DNA from 3 places in the Streptomyces sp. NBC_00285 genome. Region 2 is predicted to be linked to each of the others. Evidence: riboswitches for the same ligand, from Rfam matches in the RefSeq annotation. Region 2 holds a riboswitch; each other region holds the start of a gene.
The links. Region 2 has a riboswitch for cobalamin ahead of OHT57_RS11785 (cobalamin biosynthesis protein). Riboswitches for the same ligand answer to the same signal wherever they lie in the genome.
Positions count from the first base shown of each region.

Region 1: linked by a shared signal. The riboswitch ahead of OHT57_RS33225 (ribonucleoside-diphosphate reductase subunit alpha) and the one ahead of OHT57_RS11785 (cobalamin biosynthesis protein) in region 2 are both predicted to bind cobalamin.
Region 3: linked by a shared signal. The riboswitch ahead of OHT57_RS25745 (HoxN/HupN/NixA family nickel/cobalt transporter) and the one ahead of OHT57_RS11785 (cobalamin biosynthesis protein) in region 2 are both predicted to bind cobalamin.

Region 1 covers NZ_CP108055.1:7,152,436-7,159,105, forward strand. Annotated here, with positions in the region: gene OHT57_RS33215 (putative Ig domain-containing protein) at 1-727, opposite strand, end outside; gene OHT57_RS33220 (ribonucleotide-diphosphate reductase subunit beta) at 1,004-2,029, opposite strand; gene OHT57_RS33225 (ribonucleoside-diphosphate reductase subunit alpha) at 2,029-4,383, opposite strand; cobalamin riboswitch at 4,509-4,637, opposite strand; gene mctP (monocarboxylate uptake permease MctP) at 4,802-6,409, opposite strand; gene OHT57_RS33235 (DUF3311 domain-containing protein) at 6,406-6,657, opposite strand.
Region 2 covers NZ_CP108055.1:2,571,240-2,577,909, forward strand. Annotated here, with positions in the region: gene OHT57_RS11760 (alpha/beta hydrolase) at 1-1,105, opposite strand, end outside; gene OHT57_RS11765 (class II aldolase/adducin family protein) at 1,291-2,022, opposite strand; gene OHT57_RS11770 (lysozyme) at 2,217-2,948, shown strand; gene OHT57_RS11775 (inorganic phosphate transporter) at 3,102-4,343, shown strand; gene OHT57_RS11780 (hypothetical protein) at 4,374-4,595, shown strand; cobalamin riboswitch at 4,743-4,884, shown strand; gene OHT57_RS11785 (cobalamin biosynthesis protein) at 4,985-5,926, shown strand; gene OHT57_RS11790 (cobyric acid synthase) at 5,923-6,670, shown strand, end outside.
Region 3 covers NZ_CP108055.1:5,594,356-5,601,025, forward strand. Annotated here, with positions in the region: gene OHT57_RS25730 (hypothetical protein) at 1-567, opposite strand, end outside; gene thrS (threonine--tRNA ligase) at 1,009-2,229, shown strand; gene OHT57_RS25740 (nucleoside hydrolase) at 2,268-3,230, shown strand; gene OHT57_RS25745 (HoxN/HupN/NixA family nickel/cobalt transporter) at 3,256-4,365, opposite strand; cobalamin riboswitch at 4,395-4,600, opposite strand; gene OHT57_RS25750 (ArsR/SmtB family transcription factor) at 4,681-5,028, shown strand; gene OHT57_RS25755 (DUF397 domain-containing protein) at 5,029-5,220, opposite strand; gene OHT57_RS25760 (DUF397 domain-containing protein) at 5,256-5,447, opposite strand; gene OHT57_RS25765 (helix-turn-helix domain-containing protein) at 5,454-6,335, opposite strand; gene OHT57_RS25770 (ATP-binding protein) at 6,520-6,670, shown strand, end outside.

The DNA of each region.
Region 1 (6,670 bases), 4.6 Mb from region 2:
CGGACCCGCCCCAGCTGTTGGAGACGAACTTGGCGCCGAGCGTCACGGCCTCGTTCTCGGCGATGCCGAGGTCGGAGTCGTTGGCGGAGCTGGCCTCGACGAGGATGATGTTGCAGTTCGGGCAGACGGCGCTGACCATGTCGATGTCGAGCGCTTCCTCGCCGGCCCAGCCGGTGTCGTTGGTCGGCAGCGAGGTGGTGGAACCGGTCTGGCTGACCTGCTTGAAGCAGCCGTTGGCGACCGTGCACGCCGACAGGCCGTAGGTCGAGCGGTAGGTCGCCAGGTCGGCGGCCGCGTTGGGGTCGTTGTACGCGTCGACCACGGCGACGGTCAGGCCCGTGCCGCCCGTCGAAGGCAGGTTGTAGGCGCTGTGCAGGTTGGCCGGGCTGAGCCCGGAGGGAGTGGCGGCGGCGACCGCGGACGCCAGCCGTTGCTTGATGTCGGTCCGGCGCTGGGCGAAGCAGGACGCGTGACCGGGGGCCGCGGTGGCACACAGGTGCGTGGTCGGCACCTTCTGGCCGGCCTTGCCGGTCGAGTGGAACGTCTGCCGGCCGGGGGAGGTGAGCGCCTTGGAGTTCTGGGTGACGCGGGTGGTGTGCGCGGCGGCGGGCGCTGCCTGCGCGGGCACCGCGACGAGTCCCGCCAGGCCGAGGGCCAGGGCGGGTATGGCGGCGGTCAGGAGTCTTCGCAGGTTACGTCCGGGCTTGCCGGTGCGTGTCTGACGCATGGGGTACTGCCTCCGTCGTGGGAGTGGGGTGCTCGACGTTGGTGGCAGGCCTTTGACGCGCGTAGCGGCGGCGGCGCGCGATGCCGTCATGGGCATGACACTTCTACCGTCCTGTGCATGCCGTGTGTGGACATGACAGGACGGGCAGAACGTAACCGGGCCGGACGAGAGCGGAACAGATGCCTCAGGAGAACTTTGCCGCCCCATAGGAGGTCCATGGACGGCCGATGGCCGGTCCATGGCCCACCACATCAGAAAGACGGGGCTGCCGCCGCCTCAGAAGTCCTCGTCGAGATCCACCGTGCCCTCCACTGCCACCTGGTAGGCGGACGGACGCCGTTCGAAGAAGTTGGTCAGCTCCTGGACGCCCTGGAGCTCCATGAAGGAGAAGGGGTTCTCCGAGCCGTACACCGGGGCGAAACCGAGGCGGGTCAGGCGCTGGTCGGCGACACACTCCAGGTACTGCCGCATCGACTCGGTGTTCATGCCCGGCAGACCCTCGCCGCACAGGTCACGCGCGAACTGGAGCTCCGCCTCGACGGCCTCCGCCAGCATGGCGACGACCTCCTGCTGGAGATCCTCGTCGAAGAGCTCCGGCTCCTCCTTGCGCACGGTGTCGACGACCTCGAACGCGAAGCTCATGTGCATCGTCTCGTCGCGGAACACCCAGTTGGTGCCGGTCGCGAGGCCGTGCAGCAGACCCCGGCTGCGGAACCAGTAGACGTAGGCGAAGGCGCCGTAGAAGAAGAGGCCCTCGATGCACGCGGCGAAGCAGATCAGGTTGAGGAGGAAGCGGCGCCGGTCGGCCTTGGTCTCCAGGCGGTCGAGCTTCTCCACCTCGTTGATCCACTTGAAGCAGAACCCGGCCTTCTCGCGGATCGAGGGGATGTTCTCGACGGCGTCGAAGGCCGCCGCCCTGTCCTGCGGATCGGGGAGGTAGGTGTCCAGGAGCGTCAGATAGAACTGGACGTGGACGGCCTCCTCGAAGAGCTGGCGGCTCAGGTACAGCCGCGCCTCGGGGGAGTTGATGTGCTTGTAGAGGGTCAGCACCAGGTTGTTCGCCACGATCGAGTCGCCCGTCGCGAAGAACGCGACCAGCCGGCCGATCATGTGCTGCTCGCCCTCGGACAGCTTCGCGAGGTCGGCGACGTCCGAGTGGAGGTCGACCTCCTCCACGGTCCAGGTGTTCTTGATGGCGTCCCGGTAGCGCTCGTAGAAGTCCGGGTAGCGCATGGGGCGGAGGGTCAGCTCGAAGCCCGGGTCGAGAAGGTTCTTCTCAGTCTTCTCAGGTGCGGTGGTCATTACTGGCAGGCCTCGCAGGACTCGGGGTTTTCCAGGGAGCAGGCGACGGCGTCCGTCTCCTGCTGTACGGGGACCGTCGCCTGAGCGGCGCGGGCGATACGGGTCGCCGGGCGCGAGCGCAGGTAGTACGTCGTCTTCAGGCCCGACTTCCAGGCGTACGCGTACATCGAGGAGAGCTTGCCGATGGTCGGCGTCTCCAGGAACAGGTTCAGCGACTGCGACTGGTCGAGGAACGGGGTCCGCGCCGCCGCCATGTCGATCAGTCCGCGCTGCGGGATCTCCCACGCCGTGCGGTACAACGCCCGTACGTCCTCGGGGATCCACGCGAAGTCCTGGACCGAACCGCTGGAGTCGCGCAGCGCCTCACGGGTGCGGGCGTCCCACACGCCGAGGTCCTTGAGCTCCTGCACCAGATACGAGTTGACCTGGAGGAACTCGCCGGACAGCGTCTCGCGCTTGAACAGGTTGGAGACCTGCGGCTCGATGCACTCGTACACGCCGGCGATCGAGGCGATGGTGGCGGTGGGCGCGATGGCGAGGAGGAGCGAGTTGCGCATACCGACCTGGGCGATACGTTCCCGCAACGCCGACCAGCGCTCGGGCCAGTTCAGCTCCACGTCGTAGTGGTCGGGGTGCAGCACGCCCTGGGCGGTACGGGTCTTCTCCCAGGCCGGCAGCGGGCCGTTGCGTTCGGCGAGGTCCGCGGAGGCCTCGTAGGCGGCGAGCATGATGCGCTCGGCGATGCGCGTGGACAGGGCCTTGGCCTCGGGCGAGCCGAAGGGGATCCTCAGCTTGAAGAAGACGTCCTGGAGACCCATCGCGCCGAGGCCGACGGGACGCCACCTGGCGTTGGACCGCCCGGCCTGCTCGGTCGGGTAGAAGTTGATGTCGACGACCCGGTCCAGGAAGGTGACGGCGGTGCGGACCGTGGCGTCCAGCCGCTCCCAGTCGATGTCACCGGTCGTCGTGTCGACGAACGCGCCGAGGTTGACGGAGCCCAGGTTGCAGACCGCCGTCTCCCCGTCGTCCGTGACCTCCAGGATCTCCGTGCAGAGGTTGGAGGAGTGGACGACATGGCCCGGGGTGGCCGTCTGGTTGGCGGTGCGGTTGGCGGCGTCCTTGAAGGTCATCCAGCCGTTGCCGGTCTGCGCGAGGGTGCGCATCATGCGGCCGTAGAGGTCACGCGCGGGGATGGTCTTGCGCGCGAGCCCGTTCGCCTCGGCCTTCCGGTACGCCGCGTCGAACTCCTCGCCCCACAGGTCGACCAGCTCGGGCACGTCGGCGGGGGAGAACAGCGACCACGGGGCGTCGGCGTTGACCCGGCGCATGAACTCGTCGGGGATCCAGTGCGCGAGGTTCAGGTTGTGCGTACGGCGGGCGTCCTCACCGGTGTTGTCGCGCAGCTCCAGGAACTCCTCGATGTCGGAGTGCCAGGTCTCCAGGTAGACCGCGGCCGCGCCCTTGCGCCGGCCGCCCTGGTTCACGGCGGCGACCGAGGCGTCGAGGGTCTTCAGGAACGGGACGATGCCGTTGGAGTGCCCGTTGGTGCCACGGATCAGTGAACCGCGGCTGCGGATGCGGGAGTACGAAAGACCGATGCCACCGGCGTGCTTCGAGAGACGGGCGACCTGGTGGTAGCGGTCGTAGATGGAGTCCAGCTCGTCGACGGGTGAGTCGAGGAGGTAGCAGGACGACATCTGGGGGTGCCGGGTACCGGAGTTGAAGAGGGTGGGGGAGGAGGGGAGATAGTCGAGGCGGCTCATGAGCGCGTAGAGCGCGGCGACCTCGTCCAGTGCGCGACGGCTGTCGTCCTCGGCGAGACCGGACGCCACCCGGAGCATGAAGTGCTGGGGCGTCTCGATCACCCGGCGGGTGATGGGGTGCCTCAGGAGGTAGCGGCTGTGGAGGGTGCGCAGGCCGAAGTAGCCGAAGCGGTCGTCGCCTTCGGTGTCGACCAGGGCGTCGAGGCGCTCGGCGTGGACCCGCACGAACTCGGCGGTCCGGTCGGCGATCAGGCCCTCGCGGTGTCCGACGGCGACCGATCCGGTGAACGAGGTGACGCCCTGCGAGGCGGCCTCCGCGGCGATGCTGACAGTCAGCAGCCGGGCGGCCAGCCTGCTGTACGCCGGGTCCTCGGAGATGAGGCCGGCCGCCGTCTCGGTGGCCAGCTCGCGCAACTCCGACTCGTCGGCCCGCGCGGACCGGCCGCGCAGTGCGGCGGCGGCGACCCGGCCGGGGTCGGCGTCGGGAAGGTCGGCGGTCAGCGCGGTCAGGGTCCGCAGCAACGCGGTTCCGGGACCGTCCTCGTCGACAAAGGCGGTCGCTGAAACCGGGCCGGCTGGCGCGATGGTCACGTGGGGCTCTCCCTCGCTGGGCACGGGGGCCTTGCGGAGGGCAGGGGGCAGCACACGAGCGCGCACGGCGTCGCGTCCACCGGCCCATTCCACGAGGCCCGGACGTCATGACACCCGGGCCACGGTGGCCGGGCGTACTGTCGACAGGTCCTCGGACTGACTCTCATATGCGCCTAAGCACCCATGAGTACACCGTTGCGGGACAGTTCCGGATTCGCACCGGATTCCCCTGCGGCGACAGCGAGCATGAGCATACATCTTGTGCCGTGTTCCGGTGACACCCCCAGATGTTGTGTCGCGGCGGCTTCGGAGCGTCAACTCGTAGGTGAGGAGAGTGAAGGAGCGCGCACGACGAAGCGGGCTGCCGTGGGGTGTTCCCCACAGCAGCCCGCTTCGTTGCGTCCGGTCTCCTACGGCGTCAGTGCGAGGTTCCCGCTGTCGCGGGCGGGAGTTCCGTCTGCACTCCCGGGTCGCCGGCGTCCGCCGTGTAGTCCTCCGGGCTGGTCTCGTCGATGCCGTCGGGGGCCTTCACCGCCCTCAGGACGAAGGTGAGGACCACCGTGACGACGACGTTCAGAACGAAGGCCGTCAGACCGATGTAGCCGATCTCGCCGATGCCCGGGATCTCCTTCGCCGAACCGCCGAAGTGCTTCTGCGTCGGGGAGGCGACGCCGTATGCGGCGGCCGTGCCGTAGATCATGCCGACCGCCCAGCCGGCAAGCAGGGCCCAGCGGTGGAACCAGCGGGTGAACAGGCCGCCGACCAGGGCCGGGAAGGTCTGCAGGATCCAGATGCCGCCCAGGAGCTGGAAGTTGATCGCGACCGTCTTGTCCATGGTCAGGACGAAGATCAGGGCGCCGACCTTCACCAGCAGGGACACCAGCTTGGAGACCTTCATCTCCTGGGCCGGTGTCGCGTCCGGCTTGATGAAGTCCTTGTAGATGTTGCGGGTGAACAGGTTCGCCGCCGCGATGGACATGATGGCCGCCGGGACCAGGGCCCCGATGCCGATCGCCGCGAAGGCCACGCCCGCGAACCAGTCCGGGAACATGTTCTCGAAGAGCTGCGGGATCGCCAACTGCGGGTTGGTGACCTTGACTCCGGCAGCGATCGCCATGAAGCCCAGCAGGGCGAGCAGGCCCAGCATCAGCGAGTACAGCGGCAGGATCGTGGTGTTGCGGCGGATCACCTCGCGGCTCCTGGAGGAGAGCGTCGCGGTGATCGAGTGCGGGTACATGAAGAGCGCGAGCGCGGAGCCCAGCGCCAGCGTGGCGTACGTCCACTGACCCGCCTCGGCCGGCACCAGCCCGCCCGCCTTGGCCGCGGTGTACTTGGCGCTCGCGGAGGCGAAGACGTCGTCGAACCCGCCCAGCTTGATCGGGATGTAGATGATCGCCACCGCGATGACGATGTAGATCAGCGTGTCCTTCACGAAGGCGATCAGCGCGGGCGCCCGCAGACCGGAGGAGTACGTGTAGGCCGCGAGGACGCCGAAGGCGATCAGTAGCGGGAGGTCCTTCACGAACCAGTTGGTGTTCTCGCCGCCGCCGACGCCCATCACGTCCAGCACGGCCTGGATGCCGACCAGTTGGAGCGCGATGTACGGCATGGTCGCCAGGATGCCGGTGACCGCCACCGCCAGCGACAGGCTCTTGGAGCCCCAGCGGCCGCGCACGAAGTCCGAGGTCGTCACATAGCCGTGCTTGTGCGAGACCGACCACAGGCGGGGCAGGAAGGTGAAGATCAGCGGGTACACCAGGATCGTGTACGGCACCGCGAAGAAACCGGCCGCGCCCGCCGCGTAGATCGCCGCCGGGACGGCCACGAAGGTGTACGCGGTGTAGAGGTCACCGCCCAGCAGGAACCAGGTGACCCAGGTGCCGAACGACCGGCCGCCCAGGCCCCATTCGTCGAGGCTCTCGTTCTCGGCCTTGCGCCAGCGCGCGGCCAGGAAGCCCATGACCGTGACGGCCAGGAAGAAGATGATGAAGACGGTGAGTGCCACGCCGTTGACGCCGTCGTTCACTTGGCACCCCCGTGCCGGGCACGCTGGTCACGCTGCCACAGCTTGTACGCGGTCATGGTCAGCACGGTGGAGATCAGCACCCACAGCATCTGGTACCAGTAGAAGAACGGGATGCCGATGAACGTGGGGTCCACCTTGGCGTACGAGCCGACCCACAGCATCGCCGCGAACGGGGCGACGAGGCACAGGGCGATGACCACGCGCACGGGTGTCACCGTGGGTGGTCTCCCTTCAGGCGCATCTGACATTCCGCGACTCCCG
Region 2 (6,670 bases):
GGAGGGTGATCCGGTCGGCGTGGGTGGCGGCGAGACGGCGGGACAGGTCCCAGGGGGCGACCGTGTCGTCCGGGCCGTGGAAGACCAGTGTCGGGGGCGTGCGCCTGGCGTGGCCCGGGCCGACGTCGGTCCGGTCGGTGTCGGTGTCGGTGTCGGTCGTGCGGTCGGTGTACGGGCCGCCGCGGCTCGTGTACAGACCCGAGTCGTCGCTGGGCAGGCCGGCGCGACCCTGTGCCGCGCGTACCGCGAGCGGGAGGAGGACGCCGGGGGTGTGGCGGGCGGCGGCGAGGGCACGCAGGGTCCGCTCCCAGCTGAGGACCGGGGAGTCCAGGACGAGCCCCTTGACGCGGTCGCGCAGGCCGGAGCGGGCGGCGGCCCGCAGGGCCATCGTGGCGCCGGTGGACCAGCCGTGCAGCACGAGTTGGCGGGCGCCGTGGCTGACGGCGTAGCGCATCGCCGCGTCCAGGTCGCGCCACTCGGTCTCGCCGAAGTGGTTCAGGCCGTCGGGCGGGCGGGGGGCGCCTTCGTCGCCGCGGTAGGCGGGGACGAGTACCGGGAAGCGGTGGCGGTGCAGGAACTCCAGGATGTTCAGGGCGTGTTCGCGGGTCGAGCCGAGGCCGTGGACGGCGATGACCCAGGTGTCCCGTACGCCGGGGACGAACCAGGCAGGCAGCGAGCCGAGTTCACCGGGGACGTCGATGTCGGTGTGGTCGATGCCGAGGGCGGACTTCGGGTCGCCGACGTATGCGTTCGGGGTGAGCCAGACCTTGTCGCCGGGTTTCAGGGTGCCGTGGGTGACGCGCTCCAGGCGCCGGACGACCGTGTCGGCGGAGTGGTGCTCCTCCGCGAGGACGGGGCCGACGGTCGCGTGCGAGGCGTCGCCCAGGAGGCCGTAGGTGCCGGGGCGCAGGGCGGCGAGGTCGCGGGTGAGGGCGATGCGGCCGGCGGCCGTGGCGTGCACGGTGAGCCGGGGTTCGCCGGGCAGCGGCCGGCCCGGTGGCGCCTTCAGTCCGGCGTCGCCGGCGATCCTCCCGGCGACGATTCCGGCCGCGCCGGCTGCCAGGGCTGCGGTGACGGCGGCGGCCGTCGCTTTGACACTGCGCACGCCTTTCAGTGTCGCGGTGGGGGCGGGGATGGGCCAGTGGGCGGGTGCGGGTGCCTGCGGCGGCCTGTGCGGGTTCGGTGGGGGCGGGCGTTTTTTGCGCAGTTCCCCGCGCCCCTTTGCGCCGTCGGCGGCCGCGGGTGCGTTGGGGGCTGACCCACCGAACGGCGCCCGGGTGACGGGACCGTTCACCCCCGCTGCCCGTACCCCCGCAACCGTTCCCCGGCCTCCGCCACCTGTTGCTCCGTCAGGAGGTTGGGGGTCAGGTCCGGGAGGGAGCGGGCCGTCAGCCACAGGTGGCACATCCACTCCAGTTGGGCCGTGCGGTCGTAGGCCTGGGCGAGGGTGGTGCCGTAGGCGATCGTGCCGTGGTTCTGGAGGAGGCAGGCGGAGCGGTCGGCGAGGGCGTGGAGCATGTTCTCGGCCAACTCGTCGGTGCCGTAGGTGGCGTACGGGGCGACACGGACGGGCCCGCCGAGCGCGCCGGCCATGTAGTGGATCGCCGGGAGTTCGGGGACCAGGGTGGAGACGGCCGTGGCGTGCACGGCGTGGGTGTGGACGACCGCGCCGGCGTCGGTGCTGCGGTAGACGGCGAGATGCATGGGGAGTTCGCTCGTGGGGACCAGGCTGCCGAGGACCTGGGTGCCGTCGAGGTCGACGCCCGTCACGTCGTCCGGCGTGAGGCGGTCGTAGGGCACACCCGACGGCGTGACCAGGACCGTGTCCCCGACGCGCACCGAGACGTTGCCGGAAGTGCCGACGACCAGTCCGTCGGAGACGGTGCGGCGGGCCGTGGCGACCAGTTCCTCCCAGGCGTCGGCCTCCTCGGCGTGCACACCTCTCCCCCACGACTCGAACGCGTCCTGTGCGCCGGCTCCGACGCCTCGTACGTCCCGCGGATCCTGCTGCTCCTCAGCCATGCCGCGATCCTGCCAGCCCGCGGTGCCGGGCCGCCTCGGGCCGGGGCACTTCGGGTCGGAAGCCCGGTCTCCGGAAAGGCTCATGTCGGCATACACACCTTTCTTTTGTGGCGTGGCCTGAGATCGTCCGTAATGCATTACCTTTCCCGTACTCTCTGGGCTTTGTCCTGCACGACGCCATTCCCGGGGGATTCATGGCCTTTCACCGAACCCGCGCCCTGGCCGTGTCCGTGGCCGCGCTCACCGTGGGCGGCATGGCGCTCGCCGGGGCGCCGGTCTCGGCGGCGGGGCTGCCCAGGGGGCACGACGTCTCGTCGCACCAGAAGAACGTCGACTGGCCGAAGGCCAGGGCCGGGGGCGCCGAGTTCGTCTACGTGAAGGCGACCGAGTCGACCGACTACCGCAATCCGCACTTCGGGGAGCAGTACGACGGTGCGCGCGGCGCGGGCATCATCCGCGGCGCTTATCACTTCGCGCTGCCGGACAAGTCGTCGGGCAGGGCACAGGCCGCGTACTTCGTGCGCAACGGCGGCGCCTGGTCCGCGGACGGCTGGACGCTGCCGCCCGCGCTCGACGTCGAATACAACCCGTACGACAGGAAACACAAGTGCTACGGCCTGAGCCCGGCGGGCATGGTCGACTGGATCAGGTCGTTCAGCGCCGAGGTGAAGCGGCTCACCGGACGCCGTCCGGTGATCTACACGACCGCCCACTGGTGGAACACCTGCACGGGCGGCAGCGGCGCCTTCGCCTCGAACCACGCGCTGTGGGTGGCCCGCTACCACTCGGCGGACGCGGGTGCCCTGCCTGCCGGATGGTCGAACTGGACGATCTGGCAGTACGACAACAGCGGCGGCCTGCCGGGTGATCAGAATCTCTTCAACGGGTCCGCGAGCCGGCTGAAGAAGTTCGCCCGGGGGTCGTAGCCCTGAGGCACCTGGGCCGTGCGGGGTCAGGAAGGTACGACATACCGAAGGACGCTCACTCCGGTCACCGTGCGGCCCTGCTCAGTTCATCTTCCGTTCACCCAGGTTACCTACGTTCAACTCACCAATGACTTCGAACGATTGCCTGGGTAAATGGAAAACTTCTCGCTGATCCTCGCGATTGTGGTTATCACCGCACTCGCGTTCGATTTCACGAACGGTTTTCACGACACCGCCAACGCGATGGCCACCACCATCTCGACCGGTGCACTCAAGCCCAAGGTCGCGGTGGCCATGTCCGCCGTGCTGAACCTTGTGGGCGCCTTCCTCTCCGTGGAGGTCGCCAACACGATCTCCAAGGGTCTCGTCGACGAGAGCGGCATCCGTCCCGAGGTCATCTTCGCCGCACTGGTCGGCGCGATCCTCTGGAACCTGCTGACCTGGCTGGTGGGTCTGCCCTCCAGTTCCTCGCACGCCCTGATGGGCGGTCTGATCGGCGCCACCATCGCCTCGGCCGGCACGGGCGCAGTCCACGGTGACGCGCTCGTCACCAAGGTCCTGATCCCGGCGATCGCCGCGCCGATCGTCGCGGGCGTCGCCGCCATGCTGGCCACCCGCCTCTCGTACAGGCTGGGCAGGAAGGCCGACGGCAAGGCCGCCGCGAAGGGCTACCGCACCGGGCAGATCGCCTCGGCCGGCCTGGTCTCGCTCGCCCACGGCACGAACGACGCGCAGAAGACGATGGGCATCATCACCCTCGCCCTGGTCGCCGGCGGCGTCGTCGCACCCGACTCCGACCCGCCCACCTGGGTCATCCTCTCGGCGGGCCTCGCCATCGCGCTCGGCACCTATCTGGGCGGCTGGCGCATCATCCGCACCATGGGCAAGGGCCTGACCGACCTCCAGCCGCAGCAGGGCTTCGCCGCCCAGACCAGCGCGGCCACCGTCATCCTGGCCTCCTCCCACCTCGGCTTCTCCCTCTCCACCACGCACTCCGTCTCCGGTGCGGTGATGGGCGCGGGCCTCGGCCGCAAGGGCGGCATCGTCCGCTGGTCCACGGCCACCCGCATGCTGGTCGCCTGGTGCCTGACGCTCCCGGCGGCGGCCCTGGTGGGCGCCCTGGCCGAGTCGGTCACGAACCTCGGCGACGGGGGTACGGCGGCGGTGGCGGTCTTCCTCATCGCCTCCAGCGCGGCCATCTGGAAGATCTCGCGGCGCGAGATCGTGGACGCGTCGAACGTCGTCCCCGACGAGCCGGCCGGCGTGGTGACCACGGCGATCGCCGCAGTGGCCCCGCCGCCCACCGGCACGCCGGCCGAGGGCCTCACGGCCACGATCCTGGCCCCTGCCACTGCCACCGCTTCGGAGCCGGCCGCCCCGCCGGCCGCCGTCTGAGCCCGCACCCCGCGCTAAGGAAGCCTCACCATGAAGATCGACTGGGAAGCGCTCGGCTCCGTCTTCGGCGTCAGCCTCGTGGTCACCGTGGGCCTCGTGGCCCTGTTCACCCTCGGCATCATGGGCCTCTCCCGTCAGGAGAGGGCCACGGCCCAGGGTGACTCGGCGGCCCTCGCGGTCACCGGCGCGTACGCCTGCTTCGCAGCCTGCGCGGCGGCGGTGGCGTACGGGATCTATCTGATCGTGGCCTGACGGCACCGATCGCCCGACGGCCGGGCGGGTACGGAACTTCTGGTTCCGTACCCGCCCGGCCGTCCGTGTGCGGCGGGTCCGCCGTCCCCCGGACCGGCGGTGTGGGGTTCTGCACACTCTCCCGCCGCAGGTCAACAGCAAGTTGACTGCCGTTCGGGTGCGTGGTGGACTGCCGGAGCCATGTACGACGGCAGCAGAGGAAGCCGGTGCAAGTCCGGCGCGGTCCCGCCACTGTGACCGGGGTAGGTAGCCCCGGGAGCCAGGAACTCTCGCCGTCGGTCTCGTCGAACCAGGGCGTGGACACCCTGAGTGAGGACATATCGCGATGCCCGCCTGCCCTTCGAGGTACAGCACCAGCAAGCTGCCCGACCCCACGGCGGGCTGACCCCGTGCGTGCCGATCGCGTCTTCGCGTACGGCGCCGCCGCCGGACTTCTCGGGGACCTGCTGCTCGGCGATCCGCGCCGGGGACATCCGGTCGCCGTGTTCGGGCGGGCGGCCGGGGCCGTGGAGCGGGCGTTGTGGCGGGACCACCGGGGGTGGGGCGCGCTGCACACCGCCGTGTGTGTGGGTGGCGCGGTGGCGCTGGGCGCCGTCGCGGAGCATGTCGTACGTCCGTCCCGCACCGCTTCCGTCGTGCTCACCGGAGCTGCCACCTGGGCCGTCGTGGGCGGGACTTCGCTCGTGCGGGAGGCCCGGGTCATCGGACGGGCGCTGGAGGCCGGGGACGTCGAGGCGGCCCGGGACCGGCTGCCTCATCTGTGCGGGCGCGACCCTCAGGCACTCGACGCCGACGGGATCGCCCGGGCGGTGGTCGAGTCCGTGGCCGAGAACACCTCCGACGCCGTCGTGGGCGCCCTCGTGTGGGGCGCCGTCGGCGGGGTGCCGGGGCTGCTCGGGTTCCGGGCCGTGAACACGCTGGACGCCATGGTGGGGCACAAGTCGCCCCGGTACAGGCGGTTCGGGTGGGCCTCCGCCCGGTGCGACGACCTCGCCGGGTGGCCGGGGGCGCGGCTGACCGCCGTACTCGCCGCTGCCGCGGGGGACAGTCCTCGGGGTGCGGTGCGGGCCTGGCAGGAGGATGCCGGCAGGCATCCGAGTCCCAACGCCGGTCCTGTCGAGGCCTCGTTCGCCGGCGCCCTGGGTGTCCGGCTCGGGGGGACGCTGTCGTACGCGGGGCGGGTCGAGCACCGGCCCGTGCTGAATCAAGGAGGGCGCGCTGTCGCCGCCGCCGACATCGAGCGCGCCGCACGGCTCTCGCGGCGTGTGGGGCTGCTCGCGCTCGGCGTCGGTGCCGTCGCGCGGATCGTCGTGAAGGGACGTGGGGCATGAGCGGTGGGGGGCTTCTCGTCGCCGGTACCACCTCCGACGCCGGCAAGAGTGTCGTCACCGCCGGGATCTGCCGGTGGCTGGTGCGGCAGGGAGTGAAGGTCGCGCCCTTCAAGGCGCAGAACATGTCACTCAATTCGTTCGTCACGCGCGAGGGCGCCGAGATCGGGCGGGCCCAGGCCATGCAGGCGCAGGCCTGCCGGGTGGAGCCGACCGCGCTCATGAATCCCGTGCTGCTCAAGCCCGGTGGCGAGCAGAGCAGTCAGGTCGTGCTGCTCGGCAAGCCCGTGGGCGAGTTGAGTGCCCGGGGGTATCACGGGGGGCGGCAGCAGCAGCTTCTGGGGACCGTGCTCGACTGTCTCGCCGAGTTGCGGGGCACGTATGACGCGGTGATCTGTGAGGGTGCCGGGAGTCCGGCCGAGATCAATCTGCGGCGCACCGACATCGTCAACATGGGGATCGCCCGCAATGCCGGGCTGCCCGTGCTGGTCGTCGGGGACATCGACCGGGGCGGGGTGTTCGCCTCCTTCTTCGGCACCGTCGCGCTGCTCTCCCCCGAGGACCAGGCGCTCGTCGCCGGGTTCCTCGTCAACAAGTTCCGGGGGGACGTCTCGCTGCTCGAACCCGGGCTCGACATGCTCCACGGGCTCACCGGGCGGCGCACCTACGGGGTGCTGCCGTTCCGGCACGGGCTCGGGATCGACGAGGAGGACGGGCTGCGGGTCTCGCTGCGCGGGACGGTCCGGG
Region 3 (6,670 bases), 3.0 Mb from region 2:
CTCCGGCAACGGCGCCTCCATCACCTGGACGCCCAGCACGGCCCCGGTGACCGTCGTGGCCGCGAACCGGGCGCACTTCTGCGGAAGGTCCTTCAGCCAGGCCAGCGTTCTGTCGATCTCGGCCGGGGGTCGGGCGAGCACCTGATAGCGCAGCTGCGCCTCGTTCCACTGGTCGTCCAGTCCCACGACCGCGCGGGGCTGGGCATCGGCCCCGAACAGGTCGTCTGCGTACAGCGAGTCGAGCAGCCGCTGGCAGTCCGGCAGTTCCGTCTTCGCCTTCAGCACCCCGTCGTGCCAGGTGGCCGTGCCCTGGGTGGGGGTCCAGGGCTCCCCGAGATCCGCGTCCGTGATGAGGGCGGCCTGGGCCATGGCCTCGGTGAGGGTGGTGGAGGCGGCCGGTGAGGCTTTCGGGCTCGGGCTCTTGGACGGGGCCGCGCTGGTGGGCGGGGTGATCGGCGGCTTGGCCGCGGCCGGCGGCGTGGAGAGCGCGGAACAGCCGGTGGCGGCGAGGAGACCGGCGAGGGCGAGGACGCAGGCGGCGACGTGGGAGGCACGGGGCGGGGTCATGTCTCCAAGTGACCACCGGGTTCGACGGGGTCACCAGCGGTCCGGGCCGTACGGGTTACGCGGTGCGGTGCACGCGGTGCGGTGCACTGGTACGCCGTTCCCCGGTGAACCGCGTGCGGCCCGGCGAAACCCTGCGCCGCGGATCTGCGGGTGTGGCCGGTGGCCGTGCGTGTGCGGCGCGGATCTGTGGGTGTGGTCCGGCCGGTAACCGTGCGCCCCGGACCCGGGCCGCGCGGTCCGGGCGAAAACCCTTCGCGCCGCCTCCGCGCCTCCCGCTACCGTCCTCTCATGCAGCGCGCCCAAGCAGTCCCGTCGATCACGACGACGCCGGAGCAGGTCCCGGTGCGCTGACCGCTGACGCAGTCCGAAGCCCCGGGGCGAGTGCCCCGGGGCTTCGTCGTTCCCGCCGGTCCCTCGCCCCCCACCCCGAGGGAGACCCGCATGTACGACCACCGCCGACTCGGCCGTGAGCTCGATCTGTTCGACACCGACCCGCTGATGGGCGCGGGGCTGCCGTACTGGCTGCCCGACGGGGCCGTCGTACGGCATGTCCTGGAGGAGTACGTCAGGGAGGCGGAGCGGGCCGCCGGGTATCGGCACGTGTATTCGCCGGTGCTCGGGAAGCGGGAGCTGTACGAGATCTCCGGGCACTGGGACCATTACAGCGAGGACATGTTCCCGCCGATGCGGCTGGGCGGCGAGGAGGTCGTCCTGCGGCCCAGTCTCTGCCCGCACCACGCCCTCATCTACCGGTCCAGGTCGCACAGTTATCGTGAACTCCCGCTTCGGATGGCCGAGTTGGGCGGCATGTACCGGTCCGAGCCGTCGGGCGTCCTCGGCGGTCTCACCCGCGTCCGTTCCATCCAGCTCAACGACGCCCACATCTTCTGCACCCTGGAGCAGGCGGTCGAGGAGGCCCGCGCCGCCCTCGGCCTCATCCGCCGTGCCTACGACGACCTCGGCATCCGGGCGAGCCGCTACCGCCTCTCGCTCCCGGGCGACGGCGGCAAGTACGTGTCCGACCCGCACCTCTGGGACCGTGCCACCGCCCTCCTGAAGGAGGTCCTGGACGGCGTCGGCGTCGCGTACGAGTCGGCCGAGGGCGAGGCCGCCTTCTACGGCCCCAAGATCGACGTACAGATCACCGACCCCGCGGGCCGCGAGTCGACCCTGTCCACCGTCCAGATCGACTTCCACCAGCCCGAACGCTTCGACCTCCACTACATCGGCCCCGACGGCGCCAAGCACCGCCCGGTCATGGTCCACCGCAGCGTCATCGGCAGCGTGGAGCGGCTGGTCGCGCATCTCGTCGAGGCGCACGGCGGCGCGTTCCCGGCGTGGCTCGCCCCGGTGCAGCTCGTCGTCCTGCCGGTGTCCGACGCCCAGGAGGAACAGGCCCACGACGTCGTACGGCAGGCTCTCGCGCGCGGCATCCGGGCCGAACTCGCCGCTCCCGGCGACGGCACCCTCGCCGCCCGCATCCGCGCCGCGCGCCTGGTGCCGTACCAGGCGGTGATCGGCGAGCGGGAGGCCGACGCCGACTGCGCGGCCGTACGGCTGCGGGACGGCCGTAGGCCCGGAGCGGTGCCGGTCCACGACCTGCTGGACCGGATCGCCGCCAGGGACGGTGATCGCGGGGCCGAACTCTGGGCGGCTGCGTAAGGTCGGTCCCGTACGCCAGTGACGAAAGGACTCACGCCGTGACCGGTCAGCCCATCCCGGTGATCATCGACTGCGACACCGGTGTCGACGACGCCCTGGCCCTGCTGTTCGCCGTACGGCATCCCGGCATCGATCTGCGCGCGGTCACCTGTGTCGCCGGGAACACCGACGTCGACGGCGTGGTCCGCAACACGCTGACCGTCCTCGAGCAGGCCGGGGCCGGTGACATCCCGGTCGCCCGGGGCGCCGCGCGGCCGCTGATCGAGCCCGTGCGCACCGCGCAGCACGTGCACGGGCAGGACGGCATGGGCGACCTGGGGCTGCCCGCGCCGACCCGGGTGGCGGTGGACGTGGACGCGGTGACGCTGCTCAGGCGGGAGATCCTCGCCTCGCCGAGGCCGGTCACCCTGATCCCGACCGCGCCGCTGACGAACATCGCCCTGCTGCTGCGCACTCACCCCGAAGTGGTGCGCAACATCGAGCGGATCGTGTTCATGGGCGGCGCGGTGGCCACCGGGAACGCCACGCCCGTCGCGGAGTTCAACGTCTGGCACGACCCCGAGGCGGCCGCCGTCCTGCTCACCGCGGGCGTGCCGATCACCATGTACGGCCTGGACGTCTTCGAGCGGGTCATCGTCCCGGCGGCGGACGTCCAGCGGCTGCGCGCCAGTTCGGAACCCTCCCTCCGCATGGCGGGCGAACTCCTCGCCCACCGCGACCCGGCCACCTCCGGCGATCCCACCCCCACCGGCGGCCTCGGCGACGCGGGCGCGGTCTGCGCGGTCGTCGACCCCGGGGGCCTGAGCACCGAACTCCTCCCGGTGGAGGTCTCGTTGGCCCCCGGCCCGACCCGCGGCCAGACCGTCGTCGACCGCCGCCCGCGGCCCGGCGAGTCCGAGATCCACGGCGGCGAGCGCGAAGTCACCCTCGTGGACGTGGCGTTGGGCGTGGACGTGGACCGCTACGTGAAGCTGTGGCTGACGGCGGTGGAGGGGGTCTAGCGGCGGCAGGGAGCGGCGTCGGGCGTCAGTCGGCCGTCGCCTCGGCGGCCCGTGGTGTCCACCGCTGCTCCACCTTCGCGAGCCGCCAGTAGCTGATCGCCGCCGCCCACACCACCACGAACAGGCCGACGATGATGTAACCGACGTTGTCGAGGTCGATGTCGGCGATCCAGGTGGTGAGGGCGTCGCTGAGGTCGAACTTGTCGTGCAGGACGCCGACCAGCTCGATCGTGCCGATGAAGAACGCGACGGCGATGGACAGCCCGGTGATGGCGAGGTTGTAGAACACCTTGCGCACCGGGTTGGAGAACGCCCACTGGTAGGCGAAGTTCATGAACGTGCCGTCGAGGGTGTCGAACAGGCTCATCCCGGCGGCGAACAGCAGCGGCAGGCAGAGGATCGCGTACCAGGGCAGCCCGGCCGCCGCCCCCGAGCCCGCCATCACCATCAGCGTGACCTCGGTGGCGGTGTCGAAGCCGAGCCCGAAGAGGAAGCCCAGCGGATACATCTGGCCGGGCCGGGTGATGGACTTGGTGAGCCGCCCGAGGATCCGGTTCATGAAGCCGCGCGAGTCGAGATGCTGCTCCAGCTCCTTCTCGTCGTACGTCCCCGCCCGCATCGCCCGGAAGACCTTCAGGATGCCCAGCAGGGCGACCAGGTTGAGGGCGGCGATGACGTAGAGGAACGAACCGGAGACCGTCGTACCGAGAAATCCCAGCACCTGGTGGGTACTTGAGCCCTCGTTCATGACCTTGCCGGCCAGCTGGGTGCCGCCGGCGATCAGTGCGGCGAGCAGGACCACGACACTGGAGTGCCCGAGCGCGAACCAGAACCCTCCCGACACCGGCCGTTTTCCGTCGGCCATCAGCTTGCGGGTGGTGTTGTCGATCGCGGCGATGTGGTCGGCGTCGAAGGCGTGCCGCATGCCGAGGGTGTAGGCGGTGATGCCGAGTCCGATGCCGAAGGCCTTGTCGCCCACCTCGTAGTGCTCCGGGACGACGAGCAGGAAGAGGATGCCGAACGCTACGACGTGCAGGGCGGCGATCGCGGCCATCAGACCGACCGTCTTGACGGTGTCCTCGCGGCGCCAGCGGAAGGAGGCGGCGGCGCTCTCGGGCAGGGCAGGGTCGGTCATACGGTGGTCACTCCAGCACCTCGTGGATGAACGCGTGAGCTGCCGTGGCCGGTCTCCTGGCTTACGGGTCGTACGTTTCCCTGCCCGCCTTCCCGGCCTCGTGCTGACGGCCAGTGGCTGTCCCGCGAGGGACATGGGAGGGGAACTCCCCGATCACAGTGGCGAGGGCCGCGCCGGTCTGGACCCCAGAGGGGTCGTCACCGGCTTCCCGAGCACCACGGCTCGACCACGGTAGGGGTGCGAACCGTCTCCTGCATAGCTGCATAGTTGCGCAGGTATGGAAGATCACACCGCCCGCCTGCGAGGATGACCCCCATGCATCTCGTCCCGGCCGACCGCGCGGACCGCCGCACCATCGACGGACACCGGGTGTGCGACGCCATCGCCGCGATCGGTGACCCCGGCCATGTCCGCGCCTGGTCGGACCGGTTCGCCCTCCTGGCCGACCCCAACCGCCTCTCCCTGCTCCTCGCCCTGCACCGGACCGGCCCCCTGGCCGTCTCCGACCTCGCGATCGCCACGGGCATGAACGACCCCGCCGTGTCCCAGGCACTGCGGCTGCTGCGGGCGGCCGGCGTGGTGGCGGGGGAGAAGGAGGGGCGGGTCGTGCGGTACTCGGTGGTGGACGAGGGGGTACGGGGGTTGCTGGAGCAGGTGTCCTGATCAGGCCTGTTCGCTGTGCAGCGAGCGCAGGAAGGGGCGCCAGGTTCCGGGGTTGAGGTGGAGGACCGGGCCGTCGGGGTGCTTGCTGTCACGGACGGCCACGGTGGCGGGTATGTTGCGGGCGACTTCGACGCACTCCTGGCCGGCGTTGCCGCCGCTGTGGCTGGACTTGACGAACTCGAAGTGCGGCACGCTCACAGCTCCTTGTGGCGGGTGGTGCGGGGTGATCAGGCCCGTTCGCTGTGCAGGGAGTCCAGGAAGGGGCGCCAGGCGCCGGGCAGGACGAGGAGTACCGGGCCGTCGGGGTGCTTGGTGTCGCGGACGGCCACGGTGGTGGGTATGTTGCGGGCGACTTCGACGCACTCGCCGTGTGCGTCGCCGCTGCTGTAAGAGGACTTCCTGAAGTCGTAGTGGGACACGGTGTCCTACATCTCCTTGCGGATGTCGTCGATGAGTCTCACGGAGTTGCTGTGCGCCAGCCCGAGCCGCGTGATGCGGTCGAAGGTCGCGTTGTGGTGTGCGGCATCAGTCTCGCTCTCCAACCAGACCTTCGTCGACGAAGTATCCACCTGTACGACGTCCAGAGCGCCGGGCTCGGCGAACGAGACGACGGTGAAGGCACAGGTCATCCCGGGGTGAGCCCCGGCGATGAACGGGACGACCTGGACACGCACGTTGGGCAGGTGCGCCGCCTCCAGCAGGTGTTCCAGTTGAGCCCGCATGACATCCCGGCCACCGACCAGTTGGCGCACGGCCCCCTCATGCAGCAACGCCCAGAGTTGTAGCGGGCGGTCGCCGCCCAGCCGTGCCTGACGGGCCATCCTCGCCTCGACGAAGGTCTCGATTTCGTCGAGATCGTCCCAGGACCCGTTCCCGACGGCGAGGGCGCGGGCGTAGTCAGGGGTCTGCAAGAGGCCGGGTACGAAGGCCAGTTGCCAGGTGCGGAGTTCCGTGGCGATGTCCTCCAGGGCCACGTACTCGATCTGCGCCGTCAGTTGCGGGTACTGGTTCCACCAGCCCCTGGCCTTGCGCCGTTCCCGGTCCGCCTTGGCCAGGGCGAGCAGTTTGCCGATAGCCGTTTCGTCGGTCTCGCCGTAGAGGTGGGACAGGGCCCTGATGTCGGGATCACGCATCGGCACCTGCCCGCGCTCGATCTTCGCCACCTTCGTGACGGATGCCGTCAGTGCCTCGGCAGCGTGCGTCTGCCGAAGATCGCAGGCCTCACGCATCCTCAGCAGCTCACCACCGAGCCGTCGCCCGAGAACGGTTGTGACGGTCTTCCCGCGGTTGGGGTCCCTGCCTGCCATGAGCTCCCTTTCGTCAACACTGGCGTAGGCCAGCGATGTTTCTGCCCTGTTCGATTGCTGGCCAGCTTCCTCAGAGGCTACCGTCAGTACTCGGTCGCCCACACAAAGAAACCAGTTGGCGGAAGTGCACCGCGCTGCCCGCGCGGCGGAGCCACCCCGACGTCGCCACTCCCTGGAGGAATCCGTGACCGACTCCTGTCCTCCCCGGCCGCCCAAGTCCAACGACCGTCACGACGAGGTCAGTTACACCCCGTACCCGCGCAGCGTCCCCCTCGCTCGCAGACGCGTCGCTCGACTCGCCGTCGACTGGGGGCTACCGCACCTCGCCGGCGACG